DNA from 3 places in the Amphritea sp. GJ51-11 genome. Region 1 is predicted to be linked to each of the others. Evidence: predicted binding sites of a transcription regulator. Region 1 holds the regulator's gene; each other region holds the start of a gene.

Evidence for each region. The regulator FliA, encoded in region 1, starts transcription of late flagellar genes. The targets are predictions, from matches to a motif close to CTAAAGTTNNNNNNNNNNCNGCCGATA.
Region 2: a site for FliA is predicted at 2,415-2,441, ahead of AC0L4K_RS11095 (DUF5610 domain-containing protein). Genes of this name have one in related genera too.
Region 3: a site for FliA is predicted at 3,295-3,321, ahead of AC0L4K_RS03225 (putative motility protein). Genes of this name have one in related genera too.

Annotation. Positions count from the first base shown of each region.
Region 1 covers NZ_CM147881.1:3,542,876-3,553,363, forward strand. Annotated here, with positions in the region: gene AC0L4K_RS15935 (protein-glutamate methylesterase/protein-glutamine glutaminase) at 1-975, opposite strand, end outside; partial or broken gene AC0L4K_RS15940 (chemotaxis protein CheA) at 1,015-3,155, opposite strand; gene AC0L4K_RS15945 (protein phosphatase CheZ) at 3,168-3,983, opposite strand; gene cheY (chemotaxis response regulator CheY) at 3,993-4,367, opposite strand; gene AC0L4K_RS15955 (RNA polymerase sigma factor FliA) at 4,426-5,136, opposite strand; gene AC0L4K_RS15960 (MinD/ParA family protein) at 5,166-5,981, opposite strand; gene flhF (flagellar biosynthesis protein FlhF) at 6,008-7,060, opposite strand; gene AC0L4K_RS15970 (hypothetical protein) at 7,035-7,517, opposite strand; gene flhA (flagellar biosynthesis protein FlhA) at 7,541-9,655, opposite strand; gene flhB (flagellar biosynthesis protein FlhB) at 9,847-10,488, opposite strand, start outside.
Region 2 covers NZ_CM147881.1:2,470,375-2,480,862, reverse strand. Annotated here, with positions in the region: gene AC0L4K_RS11105 (outer membrane lipoprotein-sorting protein) at 1-335, shown strand, start outside; gene AC0L4K_RS11100 (hypothetical protein) at 353-1,705, shown strand; gene AC0L4K_RS11095 (DUF5610 domain-containing protein) at 1,794-2,348, opposite strand; gene AC0L4K_RS11090 (YgaP family membrane protein) at 2,642-3,046, opposite strand; gene AC0L4K_RS11085 (hypothetical protein) at 3,264-3,476, shown strand; gene AC0L4K_RS11080 (universal stress protein) at 3,521-4,204, shown strand; gene AC0L4K_RS11075 (hydrolase) at 4,328-4,873, opposite strand; gene AC0L4K_RS11070 (Bcr/CflA family multidrug efflux MFS transporter) at 5,034-6,227, opposite strand; gene paaY (phenylacetic acid degradation protein PaaY) at 6,421-7,020, shown strand; gene AC0L4K_RS11060 (TetR/AcrR family transcriptional regulator) at 7,433-7,951, shown strand; gene AC0L4K_RS11055 (alcohol dehydrogenase catalytic domain-containing protein) at 7,948-8,673, shown strand; gene AC0L4K_RS11050 (zinc-binding dehydrogenase) at 8,682-9,026, shown strand; gene AC0L4K_RS11045 (NAD(P)-dependent oxidoreductase) at 9,146-9,775, opposite strand; gene AC0L4K_RS11040 (LysR family transcriptional regulator) at 9,896-10,488, shown strand, end outside.
Region 3 covers NZ_CM147881.1:726,272-736,759, reverse strand. Annotated here, with positions in the region: gene AC0L4K_RS03230 (EAL domain-containing protein) at 1-3,000, shown strand, start outside; gene AC0L4K_RS03225 (putative motility protein) at 3,053-3,250, opposite strand; gene AC0L4K_RS03220 (sodium:calcium antiporter) at 3,602-4,621, shown strand; gene AC0L4K_RS03215 (LysR family transcriptional regulator) at 4,665-5,564, opposite strand; gene AC0L4K_RS03210 (dipeptide ABC transporter ATP-binding protein) at 5,566-8,541, opposite strand; gene AC0L4K_RS03205 (ABC transporter permease) at 8,541-9,722, opposite strand; gene AC0L4K_RS03200 (ABC transporter substrate-binding protein) at 9,862-10,488, opposite strand, start outside.

The sequences.
Region 1 (10,488 bases):
TGCCCAAACCGTGGCACCAGCTTTTTTCAACACCCGTGCACCATCACAACCATCAGCCCCCATACCGGTCATGACCAGCGCCAACACCCGCCGACCATAGCCTTTGGCCACCGAAGCGAAGGTCAGATCAACACTCGGTTTATAGGTCATGCGCTCATCGCTTGCGCGAATAATCAACTTGTTGGGATTGGCCGGATCTAAAATCATTTGCTGACCACCCGGCGCAAGATAAGCATGCCCCGGCTTTAACTTGTCACCATTTTCAGCCTCTTTAATCTTGATAAGACTTAAATCATCGAGACGCTTGGCGAAAACAGAGGTGAATGCTTTAGGCATATGTTGAGTCAGCAGTATTGGCACAGGAAAATCAGCCGGTATTTGCGTCAGAATAAATTGTAAGGCTGCAGGGCCGCCGGTAGAGGAACCAATCGTAACAATGTCACAGTCTGGAACAGAGACCTCCTTATCGCTTTTTTCCTTCCACGGGGTACTGATAACATTTGAAGCGGCACTCACCGAGGTTCTATTCGCCCTAATCGTAACAGACGATACTGGGCGAGGCGTGCGCCGACCTAACGCCAGAATTTTTTCGGTCAGTATGGTTTCTATATGACCAGACTCGGTGGAACCCGGCCCTGCAACCCAGGCCCGGGCGTCTTTTTCCATATAGTCAGCAGCCCCCTGGGCTAGCGCTTCAAGGGTGACCGAAGCACTACGACGTGTCAGCGACGACAACATAATCACTTGGCATGGGTTTTCAGACATAATCTGTTTTAACGCGGTGATGCCATCCATCTTCGGCATCTCCACATCCATAGTGACCACATCCGGATGCAGCGACTTCACTTTAGCCACCGCCTCTTCACCGTCTTTAGCCGTATCCACCACGACGATGCCAGGGTTACTAGACAGTATTTGCTTTATACGGTTGCGAAAGAAGAATGAATCATCAACAACTAAAACTCGAACTGCCATACGGTTATCCAGTATAAGTCTGCCGCGCGAACATAATGCTCAACTGGCGTATGCCTTCAAGAGGCTAGGAATATCAACAATCAAAGCAATCCGACCATCACCCGTAATCGTAGCGCCCGATAATCCTGGGGTGCCGTGTAAAACAGAGCCAAGGGGCTTAATTACAACCTCTTCTTGACCCACTAGTTGATCAACCACAAATGCGACCTGCATGGTACCAACGTTAGTGATTACCACATGGCCATTTTCAGGCAACGGGTCTTTCTCGAAGCCTTTCATCAACCAGCGTTTCAAATGAAACAGTGGCATCGCTTTATCGCGAACGATAATAACCTGCTGCCCGTCAACCATATTAATTTGTGTTAGATCAAGATTGAAAATCTCATTTACATTGACCAGCGGTAGTGCAAACGCCTGACTTTCAAGCAGCACCATCAAGGTGGGCATAATAGCGAGAGTCAACGGCACCTGTATTTCAATACGCGACCCCATGCCAAGGGTAGAATCGACATCTAACTTACCGTTGAGCTGGGAGATTTTGGTTTTCACCACATCCATCCCAACACCGCGACCCGAAACATCCGAGATCTGTTCTTTGGTTGAGAAGCCCGCTGCAAAAATCAGATTGTAACACTCATGATCACTCAGTCGAGCGGCTGCTTCATGATCAAGCATACCGCGTTTAACGGCTAGATTACGCAGTACATTGGGATCCATACCCGCGCCATCATCCTCAATCACCAGCAGAATGTGGTCGCCTTCTTGTTCAGCCGATAACAGCACATGACCTTCACGAGGCTTATCATTAAATTCTCGAACGGCAGGCTCTTCAATACCATGATCGATTGCGTTTCGGACTAAGTGAATCAGAGGATCTGCCAATGCTTCGACTAGGTTTTTATCCAGATCGGTATCTTCGCCGCGCAGTTCAAGGTTGACCTCTTTGTGCAACTGCCGAGATAGGTCGCGAACTAAGCGAGGAAAACGACCAAAAACCTTTTTAACCGGCTGCATGCGGGTTTTCATCACCGACATCTGCAGATCAGCGGTCACCATGTCTAATGACGCTAATGCTTTTGACATATCACCGTCGTCGACCTCAGCACCCAACCTAACCAAGCGGTTACGAACCAGTACCAACTCACCCACCATATTCATAATCTGATCTAGCAGACGGGTATCCACCCGAACATTGCTTTCAGCGACCGGTTTGTGGGGATGGGCTTTAGCTGCGGCTGCCGAGGCAGGCGCGCTCTCAACACTGGGGGAGAAAAGGAGGTCGCGGGCGTCATCGGAGCAGCGCCAGTCGGTTTAGGCGTTATCGCCGCAAAGGCGCCTTCACCCTTAGACTGCAGATCATCTAATAAATGTTCGAATTCATCATCGTCAATTAGATCATCACTTACCGCTGAGGTTGGCATGACAGGCGAAGCCGGCTCAGTCGCACCCAGTAGCTGATCAAACTCATCATCGGCACGGGTATCAACAGGCTTAACGCCGGGTGCACCACCCGGGCCATGCAGAGTATCTAGCAGGTTATCAAATTCATCTTCGGTAATAAGATCTGAGACGGGGGCCGACATACCCGGTGCACCATGAGCGCCGTGCAATTGATCGAGTAGGTCGTCGAACTCATCTTCAGTAATAAGATCAGAGGCCCCTGCACTATTCGCACCAGGAACATCCGTCGCCAACCCCGCCACGAGGGAATCAAACTCTGCCGCAACAGAGACATCATCGGCTTTCGCCGGTGCGACTGGCGCTGACGACGGCATCGGTGCTCCAAGGGACTTGCCGGAAGCGATCGCATCTAAGCCGGCTAACAGCTGAGGATCAACCGGATCAGGATAGCTACCCTGCTTTACTGTCTCAAACATAGCGTTAATACTATCCAATGCTTGAAGCACTAGATCCATTAACGCTGAAGAAACTTTTAAAGCATTGTTACGCAACTGATCAAAGAGATTTTCAGCGCTGTGGCAGCAATCAACCATCGGATCGAGTTGAAGAAAGCCGGCCCCGCCCTTTACGGTATGAAAACCGCGAAAAATAGCGTTAAGTAATTCACGATCTTCAGGATGTTGCTCAAGATCGACCAACTGCTCAGATAGCTGTTCTAGAATTTCTCCAGCTTCAACTAAAAAGTCTTCCAATATTTCCTGATCAACATTCAAGGACATTCGCTTTACCCTTCAAAAACCGAGGCTAGACAGGAGGTCATCAACATCATCCTGATTGGATGCAACCGCCCCTTGATTTCGCCCCTTCATCTGAGGCCCTTCGGCTTTAATCTCTGAACTCTCAGCAACCGATGGTTCGACTACTGGTGTCGCACAATCCGCAATCGGCAACGCACCGAGGCTATTCACCCGGGAGGCCACTGCCATTAATCCAACTAGTTTTTCTTCGATATCAGCCACCAGCTGAATAACCCGCTTAATTAACTGACCGGTAATATCTTGGTATTCCTGTGCGAGTAAAATACCCGTTAACCGTTCTTTTAGCTGGCCTAAAACAACTTTGTGGTCACCGGCATAGCGACAGGCTTTCTCATAGAGTGCTTCGAGTTGTGGGTGATCACTCTTAAGCGCCGCAAGGTCTTCAATCAGCTCTTGGCGTTGTAAGAAATCCTGCTCAATCGTAGCAACATGCTGCAATGCTTCGTCCACCTGATCAATGGTTTTATGGGCATTAGCTTCAGTCAACTCTATCACATAGGAGAGACGTTCACTGGCGTCTGAAATTGAAGCGATACGTTGTTTCGAATCTTGCAATAACTCGGTAGAACTAACGTCGTCGGTAAAGCCAACAATCGCATTGTGCACGGCCCGGGTGAGAGTTCCCACCTCATGGTAGAGTGCTTGATGACGCATCTCATTGAGCTGCTGTACCTGATCCATCGCTTGCGGTAACTGCCCTTGACTGAGCAGTTCAACAAGCCGTTCAGCACGTGTCTGTAGCTCTACTTCAAAAAGATGCTGGTCGTAATGTTTTTCAAAATCAGACATAAACGCCTCCTAGCCCTGCAGGCGCTCAAAGATTTTGTCAATTTTCTCTTTCAGTACCGCAGCGGTGAAGGGCTTAATAATATAGCCGTTAACACCCGCCTGTGCGGCCATAATGATTTGTTCTCGTTTGGCTTCAGCCGTGACCATCAAGATCGGTATATGACTTAACGAAGGGTCGGCTCGAACCGTTTTTAACAGATCAATGCCGGACATTTTCGGCATATTCCAATCAGTCACCAAAAAATCAATCCCACCGGCTTTAAGCACAGGCAGTGCGGTTGAACCATCATCCGCTTCGACAATATTGGTAAACCCTAAATCCCGCAGCAGATTTTTTATAATCCGTCGCATCGTTGAGAAATCATCTACTACCAGAATTTTCATGTCTTTATTCAAGACAATCCCTCCTAACTCGTTTTAAACGGCAAGTTATTCTTCAGACTCACCGCCACTCTTTTAAACGACCACGTAACCGTAATGCCGCTTGACTGTGTATTTGGCTTACCCGTGACTCACTGACACCAAGCACTTTACCTATCTCTTTAAGGTTAAGCTCTTCATCGTAATACAGTGACAACACCAGCTTCTCACGTTCCGGCAACCCCTGTATTTCACGGGCGATCGCCTTCATAAAATCTTTTTCTTCAAACTCGTCAGAGGGGTTTGGCGAATTACTCGCAATGGTTTCCCCCGGCCCCTCATCCTGCGGCCCCGTCAATTTATCAAAACTAAACAGACGACTTTCAGCGGAGTCTTTCAATAATGCATGATATTCACTGACACTGATATCAAGTTCAGCAGCAACCTCCCCATCTTGGGCATCTCGACCGGTACGCGATTCAATCGTCTGAATAGCTTCCGAAACCCGGCGACCATTACGGTGCACTGAACGGGGCGTCCAATCCCCTCGACGGACCTCATCAATAATCGAGCCACGAATACGGATACCCGCATAGGTTTCAAAACTGGCCCCTTTACTCGCATCATATTTCTTCGCGGCTTCCAGCAGACCGACCATACCCGCCTGAATCAGATCTTCCAGTACGACATTACTCGGCAGACGCGCCAATAGATGATGAGCAATACGTTTAACCAGCGTCGTATGCTGCTCAATAATCTCCTGACTTGACTGAAACTGAAGCTGATTATACATAGAGACCATACGTTACTCTGATAATTTATTCAGGCGCCGGCAATCAAACGCTCAACAAAAAATTCAAGGTGCCCCCGCGGGCTGGAAGGCATCGGCCAAGCGTCCACTTTAGTTGCCAACTGTTTATAAGCCAGCGCCGCTTTACTCTGCGGAAACGCTTTTAAAACAGCACGTTGCTGCTTCACTCCCTTCCTTACCGCTTCATCATAAGGTATTGAACCCAGGTATTGAAGCGTCACATCGAGAAAGCGGTCAGTTACCGTCAATAACTTGTTATACATATTACGGCCTTCCTGCTCAGTGCGGACCATATTGGCCAGCACCCGAAAGCGGGTCATCTTGTAATCCCGGTTGAGTAATTTCATCAGGGCATAGGCATCGGTAATAGACGTCGGCTCATCACAAACGACCACTACAACATCCTGCGCCGCTTTCACAAAACTCACCACCGCCTCTGAGATACCGGCAGCCGTATCAATTACAAGAATATCGAGATCATCGGCGATCTCACTAAATGCGTGAATCAACTCCGAATGCTCATGGACGCTTAATGACGTCATCGCTTGTGTGCCCGAAGCCGCCGGCACAATACGCACATTCGTACCGACATCGATCAGTAGTTCTTTTAAACCACATTCACCCGACAACACATCAGAAATATTACGCTGCGCTTTAACCCCCAGCAAAACATCTACATTGGCAAGTCCTAGGTCGGCATCCATCAATACCACTCGATGTCCCATCTCACCTAATGCGAGACTCATATTAACCGAGACATTGGTTTTGCCTACGCCACCTTTACCACCGGTAACGGCAATCACCTTAACCGGTCGCGAACTACTCATGGCGGTTTCCTGTATCTGTTAACAAATCAGCTCTCCCAATGCTCATCTCTGGCCAACCTATCCTGCTGATGCTCATGAAATACGCGACGACTACGGGTCGCTTTCTGCGCCGTGATCACCGCCCGGCTGACCAAATCCTTTTTATGCGCCACGTCAATATCATCCGGCACCCGCTGCCCGTCTGTGACATAACTCACAGACAAACCGTTTTCGATCACCAGATCGAGGGCTTCCCCTAGATTACCGGACTCATCCAGCTTACTTAGCACACAACCACTCAACCCCAAGGGAGCATAGGTGGCATAGGCACTTTCGATCACATGCCGCTGACTCGAGCAGGACAGTACTAATAACTTTTTCAGCCGCACAGAGACATCTTCCAGCATATTCAGCTGTGCCTGGGTATGCGGTTCATGGGCGTTCATACCCGCCGTGTCTATTAATACTAGACGTTTGCCTCGCAAGGAAACCAGTACTTCATCCAACGAATTGTTTTCATCCACGACCCTCACCGGCACATCCAGAATGCGACCAAAGGTAAGCAATTGCTCATGCGCAGCGATACGATAGGAGTCCGTCGTCACCAGCGCGACACTGGAACTACCATGTTTTAACACATAACGGGCTGCAAGTTTGCCAATTGTGGTGGTTTTACCCACCCCTGTAGGGCCAACAAATGCAATCATCCCACCACGTTCGACGAAATCTTCCCCCATCACTGGGATATTGTCACTAAAACGAGTCAGAGTGGAGCGCCAAGCATCATCCAACTCATCGGTATCAACCACCTTAGACGATAACTGGCGACTAATCTGCGGGCCTAATCCGATCCGCTCTAAGCGACGCTCAACTTTTACAATGGCAGAATCAGCCAACTCATGACGCGGACGCCCCGCAGCTTTAGCGGGCTGAGCTTTTGCTCGTGCTGGCTGAGGCGGAGAGGGTGGACGCGGAGGTTCAGCCTTTTCTACCGTCTGGGGACGATTAAGAATGCTTTTAAGGGATTCGATTTCCTGCTGCAAAGCGGCAATCGCATCTTGCTCATTATCTCGATCAGGGGGGTTCTGGTGCAAATTCATGGCGCCGCCGAGTAGGATCAAGCCTCGGTGCAGCCACCCGCGCCTTGGTTTCCTGAACATTCGGCGATTGATACTGGCGCCCTTGTTGACGGCGCTTTAGCGTATCGAGAATCTCAGTTAGCTCATCATCATCGTCATCCAGCTGCCGATTTTTTTGTCTAGGTTCCGGTGCACCTTCCTGAGCCGTGGCTATCCGCGCCTGCGCCTTGCGCAGCTCCTCGGCGAGGTTACTCTGCAATTTGGCGGGCTTAGGGGCTTCTTTACGGGCGTGCTCTGCTGATCGTTTACGCTTAAATTCTTGCTGCGCAGCTTCATACTCATGCTCATGGGCCGCCACAACTTCAACGCCACCCGCCACCCGATGATTAGAGACAATCACCGCGTCCGGGCCGATCTCGTCCCTGACCCGTTGCATGGCCTGCCTCATATCCGGAGCAAAAAAGCGTTTAACTTTCATAACCGTCTCTATTCATTACCCAATCAAGCACCGGCCTGATTCTGGCCACCCACCGTAGCAATAATCGTAACCCGTTTATTTTCGGGGATTTCCTGATAGGAAAGCACACTAATTTGGTGCTCACCATAACGTACAAACTTAGCCAACAACGGCCGGATTGGAGCCGCCACCAATAAAATGGAAGCCCGCCCTGCAATCTCTTGCTGCTGTGCAACCTCCGCCAAGGAGGTTTGCAGCCGTTCAGCCATGGTTGGTTCAATCACTAAGCCTTCTCCACCCTCACCCCGTTGCACAGAACCTAACAACAACTGCTCTAATTGAGGATCGAGGGTAATCACCGGCAGCTCATCGTCATTACCAACAATATTCTGCACAATCATACGCGATAAAGATATCCGTACCGCCGCCGTGAGACTTTGCGGATCCTGCGTCCGGGCAACCGCTTCAGCCAGCGATTCGGTAATGGTTCTGAAATCCTTGACCGGCACCTGCTCCATCAGCAAATTCTGTAGCACTTTTAACAGTGTACTCACAGAAAGCTTGCCAGGTACTAACTCTTCTACCAGTTTTGGGGACGTTTTCCCCAATAGATCCAATAATTTTTGTACTTCATCATGTCCCATCAGTTCATGGGAGTGCGCCTGCAGAATCTGATTAAGATGGGTTGCCACCACTGTGCCGGCATCAACCACCGTATAACCGAGGGTCTGCGCTTGCTCCTTTTGGCTCTGCTCAATCCACACCGCATCCAAACCAAAGGCAGGGTCTTTTACATCGATCCCTTTGAGAGTACCAAACACCTGACCGGGGTTAATTGCCAACTCTCGATCAGGATAGACCTCCGATTCCCCCACAGACACACCCATTAGGGTGATTCGGTAGGCTCCAGGCATTAAATCGAGATTATCGCGAATATGCACTGACGGTACGAGAAAGCCTAAATCTTGAGAAAGCTTTTTACGCACCCCTTTAATCCGGTTCAACAACTGCCCGCCCTGCAATTTATCAACCATCGGTATCAAGCGATAGCCCACCTCGAGGCCGATCATATCGACCGGCATCACATCATCCCAGTCTAGCTCTTTCACATCCGGCTCAGGTTCCGTCTGCTTGGTTTTAGCCGCGCCCTCTTCAACCAATTCAGCCTTGGCTGCCAAGTTGCGCTGTTGAATAAAGTAGGCGCCAATCCCAGCAGCAATTGCCAACGACAAAAACGCCACATGGGGCATACCCGGGATAGAGCCCATAATAAACAGAATAACAGCTGCAACGGCCAGTGCCTTTGGCGAGCCAAATAGCTGACCAATAATCTGCTGCCCCATATCCTGGGAAGAATTAACCCGGGTCACCATAATTGCTGCGGCGGTTGATAATAGCAACGAAGGGATCTGCGCCACCAGCCCATCACCAATGGTCAGCAGGGAGTAATAACGGGCCGCCAGCTCAAAAGACAGGTCATGTTGCAACATGCCTATACCCAGCCCGCCAAGGATATTGATCACCAGAATCAAAATACCCGCTACCGCATCACCACGAACGAACTTACTGGCACCATCCATCGAACCATAAAAGTCAGCTTCCTGAGTCACCTCTTGCCGACGCAGCTTGGCATCCTCCTGACTGATCAATCCCGCATTCAAATCGGCATCAATCGCCATCTGTTTACCGGGCATAGCATCCAAGGTAAAGCGAGCGCTTACTTCGGATATACGCCCTGCACCTTTGGTGACCACCACAAAGTTAATGATGACTAAAATCATGAAGACCACCAGACCCACAACATAGTTGCCGCCAATCACCACTTCGCCGAAGGCCTCAATCACCTTACCCGCCGCATCACCCCCTTCATGCCCATACAACAGAACGACTCGTGTCGAGGCGACGTTGAGGGCCAAGCGCATTAAGGTGGTAATGAGAAGAATGGTAGGAAAAACAGCAAAATCCAGCGGCCGCATGGCATACACACACACCAACAACACCACGATAGAAAGAGCAATATTAAAGGTAAACAGGGTATCCAGCAGGAAGGGCGGCATCGGCAGCGTAACCATGCCGAGTACGAGCATGAGTAGAAAAGGGATACCTAAATTCCCTTTACTCGCTCCACGAACATTGTTGTAAATCGCTGCTCTGTCCATTACGCCCCAAATGAGATCTTTCCGCTGACAAAGCGTCAAAAAAACATCACAAAATAATTAATTATTTGAAGATTGAAAAATAACATTAATAGAAGGCTAAAAACATCAATATTTTGACGCTTTCATGGCCTTAGGGATAGGAATGCAAGAATCCAGCCATATATTTGCCGGAATTTGACCTAGCAGAATGATTAATCGTCCTGACGCAGCTCATCTGGAATATCCAGATCCTCAGAAACCGCTTTCGGTGCTGGACCCTGTTGACGCTTATGGCGTTGCAACTGAAATACATAGGCCAGCACTTCAGCCACTGCTTTAAATAGACCAGAAGGTATCTCTTCATCGACTTCAGTAGAGTGATAGATGGCCCGCGCTAAAGGTGGTGCAGAAAGTACGGGGATATCGTGTTTATCCGCAATTTCTCTGATTTTAAGGGCAACAAAATCCCCGCCTTTAGCCACTAAAAACGGCGCACCGCCACCGCCCTGATCATACTTCAAGGCCACCGCATAATGAGTCGGGTTGGTAATGACCACATCCGCCTCAGGCACTGCAGACATCATCTTACGTTGGGAGATTTCACGCTGTAGCTGTCGGATACGTCCTTTAACTTCAGGCTTACCCTCACTGTTTTTCATCTCATCTTTAACCTCTTGAAAGGTCATTTTGAGTTTTTGCGTGTAATCATAGATTTGAAAGGGCACATCGATAAGAGAAATCAGAATCATGGTGCAGCTCATGACCAGAAACGCCCAGATCACAATCTCAGTCGCATGGGACATGGCGGGAAAGATATCTTGTGACCCAAGCGAAAAAAGCGCGTCCTTAGAAGC
Region 2 (10,488 bases), 1.1 Mb from region 1:
AGAATTATGTGCTCGATAACATCCCTAAAGATGCCAGTGGAGTTGAGTTTAGTCGTTATCGGGTATGGATCGATAAAACCACGATGTTGCCAGTGAAAACCGATTATTACGATACCAATGATAAGTTGTATCGTCGGGTCGAAGTGTTGGAAACCGAGGTTATTCAAGGTGTTCCTACGGTGACTAAATCGCGGGTTAGCGACCTTGTTAGTGGCGCCAGTACGACCATGGAATTTCGCTTTATTCGTTATGATCTCGGCATGGACAGTGCGGTCTTCTCCGAGCGTTCATTGCGTAATCCGCCCCGTCAGTGGCTTAAACGTCCAGCGTCATGAGTAGGCAGGATATGAATATGCCGATAAAAAGTATCGTGTTGTCGATGGCATTGGTTTTTGCTGCTGAGGTGATGGCGCAAGAGGATGTACCTGTCGGGTCCGCGCCGAGTGAGCAAGACTGGGGCGACGATGGGTGGGGTGATGATAGCTGGAGTGAAGACAGTAGTGCTGAGGCGAGCATTCAGGTCTGGCATGGCTTTATTGAAGCTGGGCTAGGCAATCGGGTCGGTTATGATCCAGCGCTCAATGAGCGTTTTTCACCGATGGATGATGCTAGCCTCGCGGATTTACGAGTACGCTTAGAAACCAGCGGCTTTGTTGGTGATGACCGTTATGCATTGAAGGCCGATGTGTACGCGGATGGGGTCGAGCGAGGGGGGCGAATCGATCTGCGTGAAGCTTCCTACACTTTGTCCCCGAGTGAGCGTACGGACTTGAAACTGGGTCAGCAGGTGTTGACCTGGGGGACTGGCGACTTATTGTTTTTGAATGATCTATTTCCGAAAGATTGGCAGTCGTTTTTTTCCGGTCGAGATACCGAATACCTGAAAGCGCCGGTGCTGGCGGCGAAGGCTAGTTATTACGGTGATGCTGCCAGTATTGATCTGGTATGGATGCCGGATTATACCTCTGATCGCTATATTAATGGTGAGCGGTATTCATGGTTTTCGCCCCAGGCAGGGCAGAATGTAGCGGCACCGCAAGGCCGTATCGATGCGCAAGAGCCTGCGAATAGCTTTGCTAATGGCGAGTTTGCTGCGCGTATCTCCGGTAATATTGATAGCACCGAATGGGCGCTTTATGGTTATCGGGGATTTCAGAAGCAACCGAATGGCTTGGATAATGCCGGAAATGCCATCTTTAGCCGTCTGAATGTATTGGGTGCCAGTGTGCGGGGTAATCTCGGGGCGGGTTTAGCCAATGCAGAGGTTGCTTGGCATATGGCGGACGATAGTGATGGCAGTGATCCTGCGTTGCCTAATAGTCAGTTCCGCTTTTTGTTGGGTTATGAACGGGAACTACTGCCAAGGTTAACCTTGGGATTACAGTATTATCTTGAGCAGACCTTAGACTATCAAGCGCTAGAAGCGGCATCCGCTTCGCCTTACAACCCGGAAGAGTTCCGTTATCTCTATACAACGCGACTGAACTACCGAATGTGGCAGGATAACCTGGTGTGGTCACTGTTTGCATTCTACTCACCCAGTGATGAAGATCATTACTTCAGACCTTCGGTCAGCTATCGCTACAGTGATAATCTGAGTTTCGCCGTGGGAGCGAATATCTTTGAAGGGGCTAAGGCGCATACCTTCTTTGGTCAGTTTGAAGATGCCAGTAATGTTTATGGTCGCATACGCTATGCTTTTTAATGGATAAGTTTGTCTCCGAGGTAAAACAGAAAACCGGGCGATGCCCGGTTTTTTTAAGTCAGTTCTGCTGCGACTTTATTCTGCCTGTTTAAGCTTGCTCGTCAGTACTATCCGCTAAGGTTTGTGTTTGTTTCAGCAGGGTATCGGTGAGAGCAGAGAGTTTATCCTGCACTAGCTCATAGGTCTTATCGATATTGGCGGCGATATCACCATCGAGTACCTGCAGTCCTTCTAAAATATCGCGGGCCTCGGCGAACCCTTGATTAATACCACCGCTAATGATGTCAACAAAGCTTTGCGCTTGAGTTTGGCTATCCATTTCTGGATGTTGTTCTTGATAGCTACTAAAAAACGCCGCACTCAATGACACAATGCGCTCCGCGGTGGCTTCCGGGGTGACGTCTAGGCCAGAATCATAGGCTTGCTGAATAGAGGATGCACCCAGGTCCGCTTCGAGGACGTTGTTTAGCTCGTTTACGGCGGTGCGATAGAGCAGCGCTAAAGAGTCATTTCCCGAGGAGATGCTGACTTCCAACGAGGCCTCTAAAATCGCTTGATTATGCGCGGTCTTAGTCTGCTGTGCCTGAGTAGCCTCGGTTTTACTCTGATCGGTGATCGTCTGGGTTGTAGATTTGATCTCCATATCATCTCCTTTATATATAAGGTTGCAGGGTGGCTGTGTTCAGCCGCTCCCAGTCAGGTAGAAGGTTATCGGCAGCAAGGTGGTTTTCTGTTATGAAAGTTTTTCATCGGTAGCCTGATGTTTCGTCCTGTATCGCACTGGGCTATTTCATCATTCTTATCATGGGACTGTGATGCGTTATTGTTACTGCGGGTTTTGATGGGGGTAATCTAATGAAGAGTGATAAAAAAATGCCGCAATGGCGGCATTTTTAGCTGTTCTGTTAGCGCGTTGAGAGCACTAATATAACGCGATTATGAGACTTTCTTAAAGCCCAGTAATGAGGCGATAGTAAAGGCTGGGCACCAGCCGGTGAAAGCCGATTGCAGCAAACTGGCACCGACGATGGTGGTGATATATAGCACCCATTGTGGTGCAGCAAAAATCAGATAAGCGGCCACGGTGCCCAGTACCAGTGAACCCGCAATAATATGGACACCCTGGTGTACACTCATACCCGTTATACAGGTTTGCTCTTTTAGCTTGAACATCCGAAAAATCGTCATGGCGGGACACCATTGGGTAAAGGCTGATTGCAATAAATTTAGGCCAACAAAGCCGGTGAGGTAATACCACACTGGGTTGAGATAAGTGCCTAGCGCTAGGCTAATAAGAATAACTGATCCGGCTAATAGGCGAAGCGCAGCGTTAAGCGTCATAGAAGTTAACCTCGTTGTTAGTTAATGTGCCTTTAGGCTTGATGATAAGTATATATTAGAAATGACTAATATTAAATGAGATTTACATAGTCTCGTATTTCGTCGTTGTTTGGCGAGGTGATTAAGGCTAATTTATTTGTGCTGCATCAACGATTTGAGTTGGCAAATGAGGCTGGCTAGCTCATGCTTTAAGCATAACCACTAAGGAGGTTCTATTGTGGATATCAGTAAAATTTTGGTGAACATCGAACAGGGGGCTGATTCGGCACTGCTGTTAGAAAAAGCGCTGCGTTTGGCCGAGGGTAGCGGTGCCAAAGTAGAACTTTTTGCTGCTGTTACAATGCCTCATTACGTAATAGTTACCTCTTTGATAAAGCCGCTCTCAGCCATGCCGAGCAAGCTTATCAGCGCCATATTGAAGCAGAATTAGAACCGCTCACCACACCTTTCAAGGAACTCAATATTGAGGTTGATATGGATGTGTGTTGGCACCGACATCAGGCCGAAGCGGTGGTGCAAAAAACCTTGCGTTTTGGGCCTGATATTGTGTTACATCCGGTTAAGCAGCACAGTCGTCTTGGCCACTATATTTTTGATCAAGCGGATTGGCAGTTAATTCGGGAGTGCCCGGTGCCACTGCTATTAGTGAAGCAGAAGGTCTGGTCTGATGGAGGGCATGTTGCTGCCGCCGTAGACCCTTTCCATGAATGCGATCTTCCTGCCGCGTTGGATCATATGATTTTAGAGTGGGCGCGGCGCATGGTTCATACCCTCGAAGGGGATCTGAAAGTGATGCATAGTTTCAGTGTGCTACCCCATTCCGTTATTTTTGATGAGCACCTCGTGACCGATTTTGAAAGCATGCAACACACGGTGAGAACACTGCACGTTGAGGCGCTAGCGAAACTGCTTAAACCCTATGGTTTGACGACGGATAGCCCGGCGGTCACCCTCAAAGAAAAAGAGACACCACAGGCGATTTTGGAATATGTGGATGAAGCTCATATCGATATTTTAGTGGTCGGTGGTGTGGCGCGGGGAATGGTCGATCGAATCTTAGTGGGTAGTACTATCGAACGGATTCTAGATGACCTGAAGGCGGATTTAATGGTGGTTAAACCGCCGGGATTTGTTAGCAGCATCGATGAAAATGGCTAACGCCTGACGTTGATCTTGTTGCCCACAAAGCGGCAAAGTCGATGATTAGTAAAAAGGAGTCGGTGGCTCCTTTACTTTTATTGACGATGGCGATACCGATTACATGAGTCGATAGAGTATCGATTAACGCAGGTAGTTTTGGCTAAACTCTCTAAATTGATCGGTGCCTGATGTTTGAATCCATTCAAAGCCGACCATCTCTTTGGTGACAATATGAATGCCGCAGTGGCGCATTCGTTCTAATGCCGCGGCTTTATCGGCGGGGTTACGCGATGACACTCCATCGGCTACCACAAATACTTCTCGGGCTTGCTGCTTGATCTGTATTGCCGTTTGTAAAACGCACACATGGGCTTCCATACCGACAATAACCACTTGATTAGGTTTAATGCTGTTGATCTTCTCATTACAGCTAGGCTCTGCCATACAGGAAAAGTGCATCTTTTCCATGAAACCCTCTTTCGGTAAAACATCCTGCAGCTCTGCAACCGTTGGGCCTAAACCTTTGGGGTATTGTTCGGTGGTCAGCACGGGCACATTGGCGAGTTTGGCGACTTCGGCCAGCCAGCGGACATTGGCGATAACCGCATCGCCTTCATGTATTGCCGGTGCGAGTTTTTCCTGAATATCAACGACCAAGAGGCAGGATGAGTTTGGGTAGATCAGCATATCAATTCTCCGCATTACAATGGCTGAAGCCAAGCTTAAATATCGGACTTACATGCTTTATTGATTAAGTGAAAGCAGGCCGACAGAAACCTAATGCTGGTAAGAATATACCCTCGGTTTGTATTTGGCTATGGCCTTGCTAGGCGGTGATTTTAAAGGACTAACGGGGTGTTTTTGCGGGCAGTACCCAACAGCGAAAGCTTATCAATGACAGTAATCCCATCAGCGCGATGGTGGTAGCCATCGTCGTGGGGGTGCCGCTGTGATAGTGACCTACCAGCATACCGACACTGGCGGCGATTAGCGATTGAGTAAAACCAAGTAGTGAGGAGGCGGTGCCGGCCATCTTGGCGAAAGGGGCCAATGCACCAGCCATCGCCTGTGGCATCACCATTCCAACTCCACACATATAAACCACCTGAGTGATGGCGGTCAGCCAGAGGTTATGTATGCCAAATAAGGCGGGCAGTAGCATACAGAATCCGGCTGTCACGCTGACAAGTGTACCCCGTTTAAGTACGCCATTGATGCCCCGTCGAGAACCGATGCGCTGGGCAATTAAGGTACCGCTTATAAAACCGCCGGAAGCTAAGGCATAGAAAATACCACTGTGTTCGGCGGGTACCTTAAAGTAATCGATCAGTACAAAAGGGGCACCGGAGAGAAAGGCAAATAGACCTGCAAAGATAAAGCTACAGCAGAGGGTGTAGCCAAGATAAACCCGATGTGTCAGCAGGGTTGAAAAATTGGCCGCAATGATAGCCGGTTTTAATGAGCTACGATTCTCAACTGTGAGTGATTCTGGCACTTTAAAGGCAATCAGTAACAGGGAGATCAGGGCATACGCGGTGAGAAAGATAAAGGTCGAGCTCCACTCGAACCAGATGATCATATAACCGCCAATGATCGGAGCCGCCGCCGGGGCTAACGCCATCAGACTACCCATCATTGAGAGCACTTTGGCTGCGTTTACTGGCCCATGAATATCACGCACCATGGTGCGCCCTAACACCGGCCCGCTACAGGCGCCGAGAGCCTGTAGGAATCGATAGAGGATTAACTCTTCAATGGAGCTTGCTTGAGCGCAACCAAACGATGCGATAGTGAAGAGTGCCAGACCTGCTAGCAGGATGGGTTTGCGTCCAAAGCGGTCAGCCAGCGGGCCATAAAACAGTTGGGCGACGGCAAAGCCATAGAGAAAGACGGAGAGGGTTATCTGCACCCGATCGACGCTGGTATTAAAGGTCTCTGTTAGTCCCGGTAAGCTAGGTAGATACATATCGGTCGATAACGGCCCTAGCGCAACCGAGGCGGCGAGGGTGATGATGACAGCGGTGGAGTGCGGTTTAAACATCGAATTTCCGTCGTAACGTTCAGCCATGCGAGCTGGTTGCGGTGTTGGGTAAAAAGTTAAGCTGCATCATAACAACAAGTTACTTAGCATGTTAATTATATTCGGTGAAAATATAAATACGGGTATTCCTGTATATAAGAATGCGCTAAAATAGCACCCATGTGAGAATAATCAGGAAAGTGGATATTACATTATGAAAGTCTATGCAATCGATGGTATTACACCCGTGGTTGATCCAACCGCTTATGTTCATCCAACCGCTGTGCTAATTGGTGATGTGATCATTGGGCCGGGATGTTATGTCGGCCCTAACGCTTGTTTGCGCGGCGACTTTGGTCGCCTAGAGTTAAAGCGCGGTGCTAATCTGCAAGATACCTGTGTGATGCATGGCTTTCCTGGCACCGATACGACGGTTGAAGAAGACGGCCATATTGGCCATGGAGCGGTGCTGCATGGCTGTGTGATTGGCAAAAATGCGTTGGTCGGCATGAACTCTGTCATTATGGATGGCGCGGTCGTGGGTGAATCATCCATTGTGGCAGCGATGTCCTTTGTGAAAGCTAAGATGGAAGTGCCTGATCGTACGTTGGTGGCAGGTTCGCCGGCGCGTATTATCAAAGAGTTGACCGATAAAGAGATCGACTGGAAATCGGCAGGCACCCGTCAGTATCAAGATTTGACGCTGCGTAGTATGAATACCATGCAAGAAGTTGAACCCCTGACGGAAGTGGAAGCTGATCGTCCCCGCTTAGACGTGGGTGTTGAAGGGGCAATTCCTAAATATAAAAGTTGAATAATATCATCGTCAGATCGGACCCGTACCTACGGGAACACACTACCCTGTGGCTGTTTAATCTCGGCTGAGCGAATATCACTAAGTTAGTCTTGTTAGACTAACTTAGGATTTGACGGTGTATCTCCCTCTGCATCTTTGTACTCCTTCTATTGGCTAACTAAGGTTAACGCACGGATTATTACAGCGACTTAAGCTGCCGATATTTCTTGAATATCATAGATAAATGCTGAACATCGCTTTTAGTGGTGATGCCTCATTCCGTGAGACCTATTGATATCTTCGTACAACTCCACGTTGATTCTATTCCCTATTCCCTATCCCTAATAGGCTTGCTGCGCAGAGTCGTTGACAGGGTAGAGTGTTTGTTCTACTCTGCGGGTAGAATGGTTGTTCTACTTACGAGGTAGTCATGCTTAAAACGCAAATAGCCGCGCGTCTTGAGGCGGCATTTAGTCAATACGGTTTTGCCGAACCCAGCGTTGCACAGTTAAAAGAGGCCTGTGAGGTCAGCCTTCGCACTCTGTATAAACACTATCCCTCGAAAGAGGCGATGGTGGTGGCGGCATTGGCCTATCGTCATCAACGCTATTTGGCATTTCTATTACATGAGCATCCGCCAGCAGGTGTTGAGTCGATTATCTATATTTTCAATCGGCTAGAGCAGTGGATGGCGGAGTATGCGCCGCACGGTTGTTTGTCCATGAATGCCATCGCGGCTTTTCCTGATAATCAGCAGATAAACGCGGCGGTACAAGCGCATAAGACGGCGGTACATCAGTTTTTGGCTGAACAAAGCCTGAGGGATGATCTAGCGACGGCTATTTTTATCTTACATGAAGGCGTGTCCAGCGCTTGGCCAGTACTAGGCCGAGATGCGGTGATGGCGGCTCAACAGGTGCTATTAACACTTTTTAATGAGGATCAATGATGACTATACCAACAACGATGCAGGGTATTCAGCTAATCGGTCACGGTGGCCTGGAGATGTTGCAATTCAATGAAACGATTGCCGTGCCAACGCCCTCAGCGAATGAGGTATTGATTCAGGTGGCTGCAGCAGGAGTTAATAATACCGACATCAATACGCGTATTGGCTGGTATTCCAAACAGGCTGTTGACGGTGATAACACTGGCAGTGAGATCTCCGCGGAGGATGCCAGTTGGGCTGGGAATGCCTTACGTTTTCCGCTGATTCAAGGGGCTGATGTATGTGGAACCATCGTTGCGGTTGGTGACAATGTTGACGCCCAACGTATCGGCGAACGTGTGTTGATTGAGCCCTGTCTTCGCGAAGCCGATGGCCAATGGTTGGATCAGCCTTGGTACTATGGTTCTGAATGCAATGGCGGATTTGCACAGTATACGGTGGTCGCCGCGCGGCATGCCTATGCAGTTGATAGTGCGTTGACGGATATCGAGCTTGCCTCTTTTCCATGCTCCTATTCCACCGCCGAAAATATGCTGACCCGTGCTAAGGTTGTCGCACAAGATCGGGTATTGGTCTCTGGTGCCTCGGGTGGTGTCGGCTCGGCGGCGGTACAGTTGGCCAAAGCACGGGGTGCTTATGTCATCGCCATTACGAGTTCGAGTAAAAGTGAACAGTTGTTAGCATTGGGGCCGATGAAGTCGTTCTACGGAATTCTGATTTAATCGAAGTCTTGGCAGAAAACAGTGTCGATGTTGTGATTGATCTGGTGGCTGGACCGCAGTGGCCACAATTTTTACAGTTGCTAAAGCCGGGTGGCCGTTATGCGGTATCGGGCGCGATTGGTGGACCTTTAGTCGAGTTGGATGTTAGAACGCTGTATCTGAAAGATTTAAGTCTATTGGGCTGTACAGTGCTTGGCGAGGAGGTATTCCAAAACCTAGTGCAGCGGATTGAGCGGGGAGAGATTAAACCGATTGTGGCGCAAACTTTCCCTTTGGCACAGATCGAAGCGGCCCAAGCGCAGTTCTTGAAAAAACAGCATGTTGGTAAAATAGTGTTAACACTAGCACCCTAATACAGAGGCTTTATATAAGGTGTTGTTCTGATGGCACATCTTGCCATCCATCACAGCCGGTTACGATGTCTGTAACTCGGCTGTGTATTTTAAACCGGCGTCAGACGCCGAGTCTCTTCTTAGTAAGCAAGGCAGATCCGCTGTTGTGGATGTGCACCGGATTCAACTTCATCGAGTAAACCTACAGCATAATCCTGTACGCTGATTTTGCAGTTACCTTCGGCATCGCTCAGGAGTTGATCGCCACCCACGCGATATTGCCCCGTTTTTTCACCCGGGAAAATGTCAGCCGCTGGGCTAATAAAGGTCCAGTTAACAGTGCTACCACTGTTTTTGAATATATTAAGCGCTTCGCCTTGGGCGAGGCCTTCATCTTTAAACTCTGCTGGAAACTCCGGAATAGAGATTAGCTTAACACCCGGTGCAACTTCGAGAGAGCCTGCGCCACCGACCCAGACCAGACGGTTTAGTGAAGTAGTTGGTAGTGCCGCTAACAGTTTTTTGGCGCTAGCCGCGACGATCTCATGGTTTCCCTTTGCGCGTCCGCTAATGGAGACGATCAACGCATCCGCACCGTCAATAACGCTGGCGATATCATCTTTTTGAATATCAAAATCACGCTTGGTGATGTTATCAGCCAGTTTACTGCTGTCTCGCGCGAGGCCAATGACGTTATGGCCCCGTGCCGTTGCTTCTGTTGCGATAGTCGAACCGATCCAGCCGGATGCACCTAAAATTGCTATGTTCATGTTTGTACTCCTGGCGTTTGTTATGCCTGTTGATTAAGGATTGAGTACAGTTTATTGATAACAAATTAAGTGATAAATATGTAAAATTGTTCTTCTTTGTAACAGATAAGGATCTAATTGATGGTGCAGTTGGATGCGATGCGCAGTTTTGTTGAGGTGGCTGCACTGGGGAGTTTCACGCAAGCGGCAGATCAGTTGAATATTCCGCGTATGCGCATGACACGACATATTCAGGAACTTGAAGACTGGCTACAAGTGCGCTTGTTACATCGGACTACTCGACGGGTGAGTTTAACCACCGCGGGGGAGGAGGCCTTACGTATTTGTGAACGAATACTCAATGATGCCGCCGCGCTTGAAAACAGTGCCCAGCAATATACTCAAGGTTTGGTGGGTGATATTCGTATTGCCGCACCGATTGGCGTCGGCCAAGGAAAATTATTACAGCTGATAGAGGGTTTCTGCCAGCAGCATAAAAATGTCAGTTTTCAGTTTTTACTCTCCGATAAAAATGCCCAACTGGTGGATGAGCGAGTGGATATCGCCCTGCGATATACCCATCAACCGGACGATAATCTAATCGCGCGTCAGTTGTTTGAGTCGGGGCCGGTGTTATGTGCTGCACCGGCTTATCTGGCGGAGCAGGGCACCCCGACTACCGTGGCCGAGCTCAGTCAGCATCGCTGTTTGGTGCACCTCAATCAATCCCAGTG
Region 3 (10,488 bases), 1.9 Mb from region 1:
GTCAAACTCACTCGACAGCTGCAGCAGCAGGAAAACAATCCCGATATTGCCGCGTTGTTTAATGGCCTTCCCGTTGATCTAAGCGAAAAACTGCAACAATACCGTCACACCTTGCATCAACGCATTACATTAGCCGAACAGATCAAAACCCATGCAGCGAAAGCTCGCAACGGTATGAACTATATTCCCATGCTAATTGCAGCCATCGAAGAAAGAGACCCTGACAACGTACTCCCGGCCAGAGACATCTTAAATCAGCTATACCATTTCCATATTTTCAAAAGTGAGTTAGATGCCTCCGCATTAAGAAATAAGCTGCAGCAACTGACCAATTCATCCGCTAGCCTGCAGGCGCTTAAGTTTCATATCAGCTCAAACCTGACAGCCCAAACTCAGCTGAACCAGCTACTAACGGAGTATAAACAGATCCCCAATAAATCCGCCTTTAACCAACTCTATAGCGCGTTTCTTAGCTACCGGCAGAAAGCCACCCAGCAAACAGACTATTTTAACTCCGTACTAATTGGCCTAACCACCGTATTGATATTACTACTGAGCTTTCTTTATCTGCGCCTGATTCGCTCACACAATCAGACAGAACAGGCACAAATACGTCTCAAAGACGGTGTGGATAACATCAGAGAAGCCTTTGCGCTCTTTGATACTGACGATAAATTGGTACTCAGCAATCGTAACTTCGCCCATTACTACCCCTGGATCAGTGAACTACTGCAGCCTGGAACACCGAAGGAGATCATCCAAACCGCAATCGATGCTAAATGCCACTATCAAAAAGACCGCCACTCAGATCATCGGCTGATTCAACAAACCGATAATGGCAACTACTACCTATGCAGCAATAGCACCACTAACGAAACTGGCGAAGTCTGGATCAGAGTGGATATCACCGAAACACGACGCAAAGAACAAGAGCTGCGTAAGTTCTCAAGAGCCCTCAAGCAAAGCCCTGCCGCAGTGGTCATTACCGATATTAACGGCATCATTGAATATATTAATCCAAAAGCCGAAGAAGTTAGCGGTTACTCTCTTGATGAGGTTGTCGGCAAACGTCCAAGTCTATTCAGCTCAGGTGATCTATCGCCGGTCAACTATCAAGCGATGTGGCAACAGATGCTATCCGGTCAACCTTGGCAAGGCACCTTTCTCAACCGCCGTAAAAATGGCTCATTATATTGGGAAGCCGCTACTATCTCGGCAGTGCGAGACTCGCTGGGCCAGATCACCCACTTTGTAGCGGTGAAAGAAGATATTACCGAACGACGCGCCACCGAAGAGCAGCTCCGAATGAATGCCGCCGTGTTTGAAACCACCAATGAAGGGATCATGATCACGGCACCGGATGCCACTATTATCTCGGTTAACCCCGCCTTTAGTGAAATCACCGGATATAGCTCTGCCGAAGTGGTGGGTAAAAAGCCTAACATGTTCCAATCGGGCAAACAGAAAGATACCTTTTATCAAAACATGTGGTTATCGCTGGAAAAAGCCGGCAGTTGGTCAGGTGAAATATGGAATAAACGCAAAGACGGCAGCGTTTATCCACAATGGTTATCGATCGCCGCAGTGCAAAATCGTGATGGCCTGCTAGAACAGTATGTCGCGGTATTTTCTGATATGACCCAACGCAAGAATGATGAAGAACAAATTCGTCAGCAGGCAAACTTTGATGCCCTCACCTCACTACCCAACCGCATTATGCTTAAACGGGAGCTGACCCAGATACACCACCGCTGCGATCAAGCAGGCTGCCTCTGCGCCCTACTGTTTATTGATCTTGACCGGTTCAAAGCGGTTAACGACACCCTCGGGCATTCTGTGGGCGATCAGATGCTACAACAGGTTAGTTTACGGTTAACATCGGTGATCGGTGAAAACGATCTACTGAGCCGCTTTGGCGGTGATGAATTTGTCATTGTATTGCAAAACCTCACCGATCAAGAGGAAGCCGCCATAATCGCTAAGCAGGTGATCGAAATATTACAACCGCCGTTCCAACTGGCGGGCCGAACCCTCTATATTGGCGCGAGTGTCGGCATCTCTTGTTATCCCAACGACAGCGACAGCGGAGAAGTAATGTTGCGCCATGCGGATATGGCGATGTATCTGGCTAAAGACAATGGTCGCAACCAGTATCAATTCTTCAATGCACAGATGCGTGAGCAGGTAAAAAATCGCACCGAACTCGAACAGGCGCTACGTCAGGCGATCAATAATCACGAGTTTGAACTCTACTACCAACCCATCAGTAACTGCCTGCAACATAGAGTAGTGGCTGCTGAAGCTCTGATTCGTTGGCACCATCCAGAGCGCGGCCTCATCAGCCCCACCGAGTTTATTCCCCTAGCGGAAGAAACCGGTTTAATCCAACCCATTGGCCTGTGGGTACTCAGACAAAGTTGTGAACAGATTGTTAAATGGGAGCTACAGGGCATCAACAACCTTTGCATCACCGTCAATGTCGCCAGCAATCAGCGTTTATTAGGCTTCGATGCCGAGGTCGCCGCCGATATCATGCACAGCGTCGGTGTCGATCCAAGCAAGATCATTTTTGAAATCACCGAAAACATGTTTCTGGAAAATTCAACCGAAGCGATCGCCTGGTTGCAGGAGTTTAAAGCCCTAGGTTCAAAACTGGCCATCGATGATTTCGGCACCGGTTATTCATCCCTGAGCTACCTTAAACAGTTCCCGATCGACAAACTAAAAATTGACCGGGCCTTTATTCGTGACCTGCCGGATAATAAAGAAGATGCCACCCTCGTAAATGCCATTATTGCGATGTCAAAAAGTTTAGGGTTAGAACTGATCGCTGAAGGGGTCGAAACCATTGAGCAGTTGCAGTATCTGCATCAGCTCGACTGTCCCAATATTCAGGGTTTCCTGTTCAGCAAACCGGTGCAGGCCGAGCAGCTACCGGCGGTTATTGAACAGATAAAAGCCGACTTTCCCCGGCTACTGCCGACCGATTATGAGATTTAATGGAGGCAATAAAAAACCGCCCTAAGGCGGTTTAAAGAGAACCCGCCAACCATTAAGCGCGGATATCGATATTCTGTCCCAACGAAGAACTCAGATCGACCGCAGGCACGGCGGTACTTTCCAGCAGCTGTAATGCCATTGCGCCTTGCAGCTCAATATTGTCTTTTGCTTTGCCGGCCACAGCCACTGCAACATCCTGTTGTAGCGAAGCTTGCTGATATGCCGACGCTGATGCAGCTGTTAATTCCATAAAACTCATCTCCAATGCGTTTATTCAAACAGGCCTAGACTATATATCGGCCATTGCCGCTCAATGTTTACCTTTATCACGGTCAGTAGTAGGTACTTTTATCCCTTTAGTAAAAAATCACACTTATTATATGAATCTCTGAACGTCAAAAATCTAATAAAGGTGCTGTTTTGAAATTAACGATAATGACTACGATTTAAAAGTCACTGCGAAAAAGCATCTGCCTTTAGCCTTAACTGTCTTTGAAACCATTACAGTAGCGTTAGCATGATAAAATACAACTATGGTTATGTATGTTTCAGGCGCTGTAATAACACCACTTAACCCACTCTCATTGTTTGTAGGGGTTGTATGTTTACTTCTTTAACGTTCAGCATGACTGCTTTTGTTGTTGCTGCATTGGTGATTATCATTGCAGGTAGCAAGTTAGCGAAACTCTCAGATTCATTGGCCGATCAAACAGGTTTAGGTGAGGCTTTATTTGGCATTTTTCTCTTGGCTGGCGTGACCTCGCTGCCTGATTTTGCAGCGACACTGACGGCGGCAATAGACAATCGCCCTAATTTGGCGATGAGTAATGTTATGGGAAGTATGGCGGTTAATCTGGTGTTTCTTGCGGTGGCTGATATTGTTTATCGCAAAGCTAACTTGGAACATGCGGCAGCCTCTTCCGTCAACCTTATGCTCGCAGGTCTGCTCATTGTATTGTTGACATTACCCCTGCTGGCGGTCTTTAGCCCCGCAATTACTTTTTTCAATATTCACCCCGTCACACCGGTGATTATTGTCGCTTATATATCCGGTTTACACTTGGTTCTTCATACTAAAGCAAAGCCTATGTGGTTTCCTCGACAAACATGTCAAACGGTTGCAGACCAACCCGATGAGCATCATCACGGTAATTTATCCTCGGTATGGATAACGTTTATTTGCATGGCGGCTCTAACGGGGGTTTCTGGTTGGGTTTTAATGGAATCAGCAAAACAGATTGCAGATCAGACCGGTATTTCTGAAACGCTGATGGGTGGTTTTTTCACTGCACTGGCAACGTCGACACCGGAGTTAGTCACTACCATTGTTGCCATACGTATTGGTGCTTTAACCCTCGCCGTCAGCAATATTTTTGGCACTAACTGCTTTAATATGTTGGTGGTTGCCGCTGCAGATGTGGGTTATACCCAAGGTTCTATCTATCATGATATGGCGCCAGTTCAAGTCACATGGGCTTTAGTGAGTATTTTAATGACAGCGACTTTACTGTTAGGCATGGTAAGACGCGAGACTTATGGCATTGGCAAAATTGGTTTTGAGAGCGCTCTTATTTTAGCTATCTATGGTATTGCGCTGAGTGTGATCATACTGAATGATTAAAATGAAGACATAACCATAACGCAGTCAATGAACTGATAACAAACTAGAACTCACTCACTTCTGACAGAGCACCACAGCGTTGCTCCAACGCCAATTGGATAAAATCCCGAATCCCCGGCAAGCTACGACGGTTTTTCATCCACACCACATGTTCAACCACTTCATCGGTAGCCTCAACAATAGGTACCACGGTCAAACGCGGATCAGGACGAATATCCTGAGCCAATGCAAAACCAATACCCAAACCATGACTCACCGCTTCAGACATATCCAAACGGCCATCCACCACAACATTCCCTGAGACGGTCAGTTGCTGGCGACCAAACAGCGCTTCTAATAACTGTTGGGTACAGGCCTCCGACTTATAGATAATCAACGACTCATCGGCCAATTCGCTTACCGAAACACAGGGTTTCTCTGCCAGTGGGTGATCAGTCCGTAAAACCGCCATCAAGCGATGGGCCGAAAATGCCAAACGCGAAAGCTCGCTATTGTCATCCTGTAGTGGAAACAGTCCAATATCAACATCCCTATTGAGCACCAACGCTCGACACTCTGAGGTCGTTACCGATCTGATTTTTAACGTTGTTTGGGGAAAACGGCGACTAAACTCAGCGATTAATGGCATAAAGATAATTGACGAGGCGTTCGCTACCTTCAACGTCATTTTGCCCGGTGATAAGGCCGGGTTCGATAAGACTTCAATGGCTGCTTCAAGATCATGATACTGTCGAGTGATCTGATATAGCTGCCGGCCTAAGTCGGTCGCTTGTACCCCTTTGCTAAAACGCTCTAACAAGGGGGCACTAAAACGGGATTCTAACTTACGAATCTGCGCTGTTATGGCCGGCTGACTCACCGAAAGCAGCACCGCGGCTCGCGTAAAGTTACCCGCCTTCAAGGTAGCATTAAAAGCGCGAATCTCTGCCATGGAAAAATCCATCTCACACTCCTTGCGTCGAGTCCGCCTGCATCGAGCGCTCTGCGATTTGTAGCAGATCTGGTAGACGTTGCTGGCGCCCTGCGGGCGAATCCAGCAACGGAATTGAGGCGATCAGCTTTTGGGTATAAGCCTGTTGAGGTGTGAGGAATATCTGTCTCACAGAGCCCTGTTCCACCAGCTCTCCCTGTTTCATCACGCAGACCCAATCGCACAGGTTGGCAATCACACTGAGATCGTGAGAGATAAACAAAATGGTCAGACTCAGCTCTTCTTTCAGCTCTTTCAACAGATTTAGGATCTCGGCTTGAATCGACACATCCAGCGCTGCGACCGACTCATCAGCCACGATAAACTTAGGCTTACAAACTAACGCCCGTGCAATACTAATACGCTGCCGTTGCCCACCAGAAAAAGCATGGGGGAAGCGACGCAGATGTTCCACTGCAATATGGCAACGCTGGGCCACTTCAATGACTCGTTGATCGGTCTCTTCGCGGCTTTTAGTCAAGTTCATTGCCTCTAACGGTTCAGCAATAATGTCTCGCACCGTCATACGAGGGTTCAGTGAGCTATACGGATCCTGAAACACCAGCTGTGCTGTACGCGCCAATCGTTTACGTTTAATGGCTTTACCAGCACCAAATTTCACTTTCTTTTTAGTGTGGTGATATTCAACGGTGCCAGACGTAATCGGCGCAGCCCCTAGCATCGCCTTACCCAGTGAGGTTTTACCGGAACCACTCTCACCCACTAGCCCGATGATCTGCCCTCTGGGTAGCTTCAAGCTGATATTCTTCACAGCTGTAAACGATTCTCGTTGCCGACCACTGCTCATCACCGGATAACTGATTGTTAGATCACGCACCGATAGCAATGGCTCGGGAGTATGTGCAGGGGCTTCCGGTAAGTTATCTAAATTTGGCAATGCGTCCAGCAAACGCCGAGTATATTGATGTTCTGGCTGAAACAGCACCTGATCGGCACTGCCCGCCTCGACCACCTTACCCTGTTGCATGACGGTGACGTTATCGGCAATTTTAGAGACCACCCCAAGATCATGGGTAATAAACAGCATCGCCATGCCCAACTGCTCGCGTAACTCCATCATCAGCTCTAGCACTTGCGCCTGTATGGTGACATCCAGTGCGGTAGTTGGCTCATCGGCTATCAATAGTTTAGGCTGAGTCGACAATGCCATGGCGATCATCGCCCGTTGACGCATACCACCGGAAAGCTCGAATACATATTGATCAAAACGCTTCGCGGGCTCAACAATCCCAACCCGATCAAATAGTTCGATCCCCGCCCGACGGGCTTGATCTTTGTCGTAACCAAGATGGATTTGCATCGTTTGAATAATCTGATCACTGATACGAATCGCCGGCGCAAAGCTGGCCATCGGCTCTTGGAATATCATCGACACCGCATCACCACGCACTAGCCGAAGATCTCGCCCGCGCAGCTTAAGAATATTGACCGCCTTCTCTTGGTAATTCAGCGTCATCTGACTAGGGTGCTGAATAATCGCATTACGGGGTGTTAAACCCATAATACTCTTCGCTGTGATCGACTTACCTGAGCCACTCTCCCCCACTAGCCCCATCACTTCACCGGGGCGGATACTCAAGTTGAGGCTATCGACCGCCCGAACCATCCCCTCATCGGTATTAAAATCGATACTCAGATCTCGGATCTCTAGCAGGTTTTCGCTGATTTTCTGATTGATCATCATGTTATTTTTCTCCGAATAGGGGTCCGCAGCATCCCGCAACGCATCACCGACAAACACAAATGCCATAATCAACACCACAAACACCAACACCGGGAAAAACTGCCAAATCATATTTTGTTGGATATCGGGGTCCTGCGCTTTTTGTAGTAAAACCCCTAGACTGTTCACCGGCTCGGTCAACCCTAAGCCCAAAAAGCTCAGGCTGGTTTCTGCCAAAATCACATAGGGAAAGTTGATCAACGTATCAACTATGATATAGCTGGTAAAACTGGGAATCAGGTGCCGCCAGATAATCCGACCAGTGCTGGCGCCACATAGCTGAGCAGCCAACACATAATCCTGATTTCGCTCGGTAAGAATATGGGTACGTAAGCGTCGTCCAAGGGTGGCAAAATCTAACGCGCCAATCACGACCGCAATGGCAAAATAACGCTGCACGGGCGTTAGATCAATCTGTGCTAATGCCACCGCACAAGCGAGGTAGATAGGAATAGGAGGGATCACCCGCACCGCTTCAGTGATGCTCATCATCAGGGTATCCACCCGGCCACCGAAATAGCCACTCACCCCACCAACAAACAAGGAAACGATCAACTTCACGACCAACGCCACAATAGCAATGCTAATCGTCACCCAGATTGCATGCAGAGTACGGCTAAAGATATCTTTGCCATCTTCATCAGTACCCATCACATGGATCTGTCCCTGTTCGACACCAAACAGATGACGGTCCCAGCGGATATCCAGATCCAAACCGGCAACACTCAAATCGATCAGACTGTATTCCCAACCTTTAACAAAAAACTGTAGATAACGGCGTTGATTTTTATCCACTTCAAACTTATTTTGGCTCGAAGAGCTAAGCGCACCACTGGAAGTGAACGCATCCAAGGCATCCAGGCCGCCACCGGCCAACACTCGCAAATCAATTTTGCTTTTTGCTTTCTGATAGCTATAACTGAACGGTCGTAACGAGAAGCCGTTGTCATCCCAAAAATACACCGCCTGCGGTACACCGCGACGATAATCAGCATCAGCGCCGCGAATCGTCGGGTCTACCGGCGAGAAAAACGGCGCCAAGAAACCCATCATCACCAATGTGCCAAGCACCCATGCGGCGACCACGCCAGAGGTCTTGCGTTTAAAGCGCGCCTTAATTAACGCCAATTGCCCGGCGGTGTAATACGATTCTTCAGTTTGCGGCTTGGCCTTACGTCCAAAACGGACTAACAGTGCATTCATCATTAACTCCCCAGCACACTTTTACGCACACGAGGATCAATCGCGGCTAATACAACATCGGTGATAAAGTTCATGCTAATCACCACCAATGCCACCAAAAACAAAATACCAGCAGCTAGCTCCTGATCATTAGTCATCGATAATGCTTCGATCAGTAGCGCGGCAGCATCGGTAAGGCCGATCACCACTGCAACAATCGGTAGATCATTAAACACTCGCTGAAAATCAAAACCGATGGAATTAAACAGTGGACTAATCGAATGGCGTACCGGATAACCGGCCCAGAGGGCGACTCCATCAACGCCACGGGCACGGGCGGCGTCGACATATAACTTGTTTGATTCATCCACCACTAAGGCCCTTACAGTTTGCAACTGCAATGCAGTAGCCGACCAACCGATAACAAAAATAGGCAGCCAGATATGCCCCAGAAAATCATACAGTTTGCCGGTGGAAAAACCGTTATCACCAAACCAAGGTACGTTCGCCCACTGATCAGAGAACAGCCCTGTCGGCATCGGCTCTCCGGCGAACACGTAGAGTAAAATAATGGTCAGCGCCAACAAGAAGTTAGGCAGCGCGAGTCCCAGATAGCTAATGATACGTAACAGCAGGTCTAGCACTTTTTGTAAACTCAGCATGAAGGTGCCAAACAGTTGTTCCCACTTGCTATGCTGGGGATTGTTATCCACCCACGCTTTATTAATCGTAAAGGCCGACAAAATACCAAAGGGTACGGCAATCAGGTAGGCAAATAGCAACCCCGCGATACAGAACATAAAACTCATCCAGAACCGATCCCCGAGGGCCAAATTGACCGATTGTCGCTTAGCACAGCTAAACCCTAAATCGCCTCGCAAGGTTAAGTTAGTCACCCAACGCCCCCAGCGTTCGGGTAACGATTTATCCAATCCCATCCGCACCCGCTCAGCCTGAATATCCGCCTGGGTAATGGTTTCACCTTGAGTGTTTTTATAGGCAATATACTTTTCGGCACAATCACCCGGCAGTACTTCCATCAGTGAAAAGACTATGCCGCTGACTAACAGCAGCGTGACTAATGCCAACCAATAGCGATTAAACACATAATGAAAATACTGACTTTTACGACCGCTCCACCACAGTAACGCGCCAATACTGAGGAGTATCCACAGCAACCAGGTATCGGATAAGAATGAGATCACAGGCGAACTCCGACTAAACTTAACGAATCAACATATCTTTAAGCTGATTAACCCAATGCCCAACAGTGAGCATTGGGTTAATCAGCAGTAGAAAACACTAAAAGGGAGAGCTGATCTCTCCCTTGTTACACTCTGTAAATTACTTACTCAAATACCACTGCGTTGGCAGATAGGGGTACATGCGATAGAACTCATAAGAAGAGGTTTTAGGTACTTCAAAGTTAGCCAGTAAGTTACTGCGATAAACCGGAGATACCGCTTTTACCGTGCCGATAATAAATAAGTCATCGACGACTTTTTCAGCGATTTGCAGGCCCACCTTATTAGACTCGGCAGTGCCGGCTTTCAGCGTGACAAACTTATCGGTGAGCTTCTTCATCTCAGCAACCGTGGCGGGTGGCGCCACACCCTCAGCGCCATTGGTCTCAAGATATTGTCCCCATAGCATCCCCGTACGCAGATCAAAGAAGCTACCATAGGGTGGCACCAACGTTTCGGTATTACTGGCGATATTCGCTAATGGACGGCCCATGACCCAGCTCAGTACACTCAGATCATTTGCGGTCTGGGAGTTACGGTATTCATCGGAGGTGACCTCTTTAATCGTGGTTTTAACCCCAACATCGTTCCAACTCTTAGCAACAATCTCGACCACTTCAGAGGGTGTACCTTGGGTCGCATATTGGATATTTAGCTCGAATTTCTTACCGGATGGCAGATCACGCAGGCCATCACCGTTTTTATCCACAACCCCCGCTTTATCCAA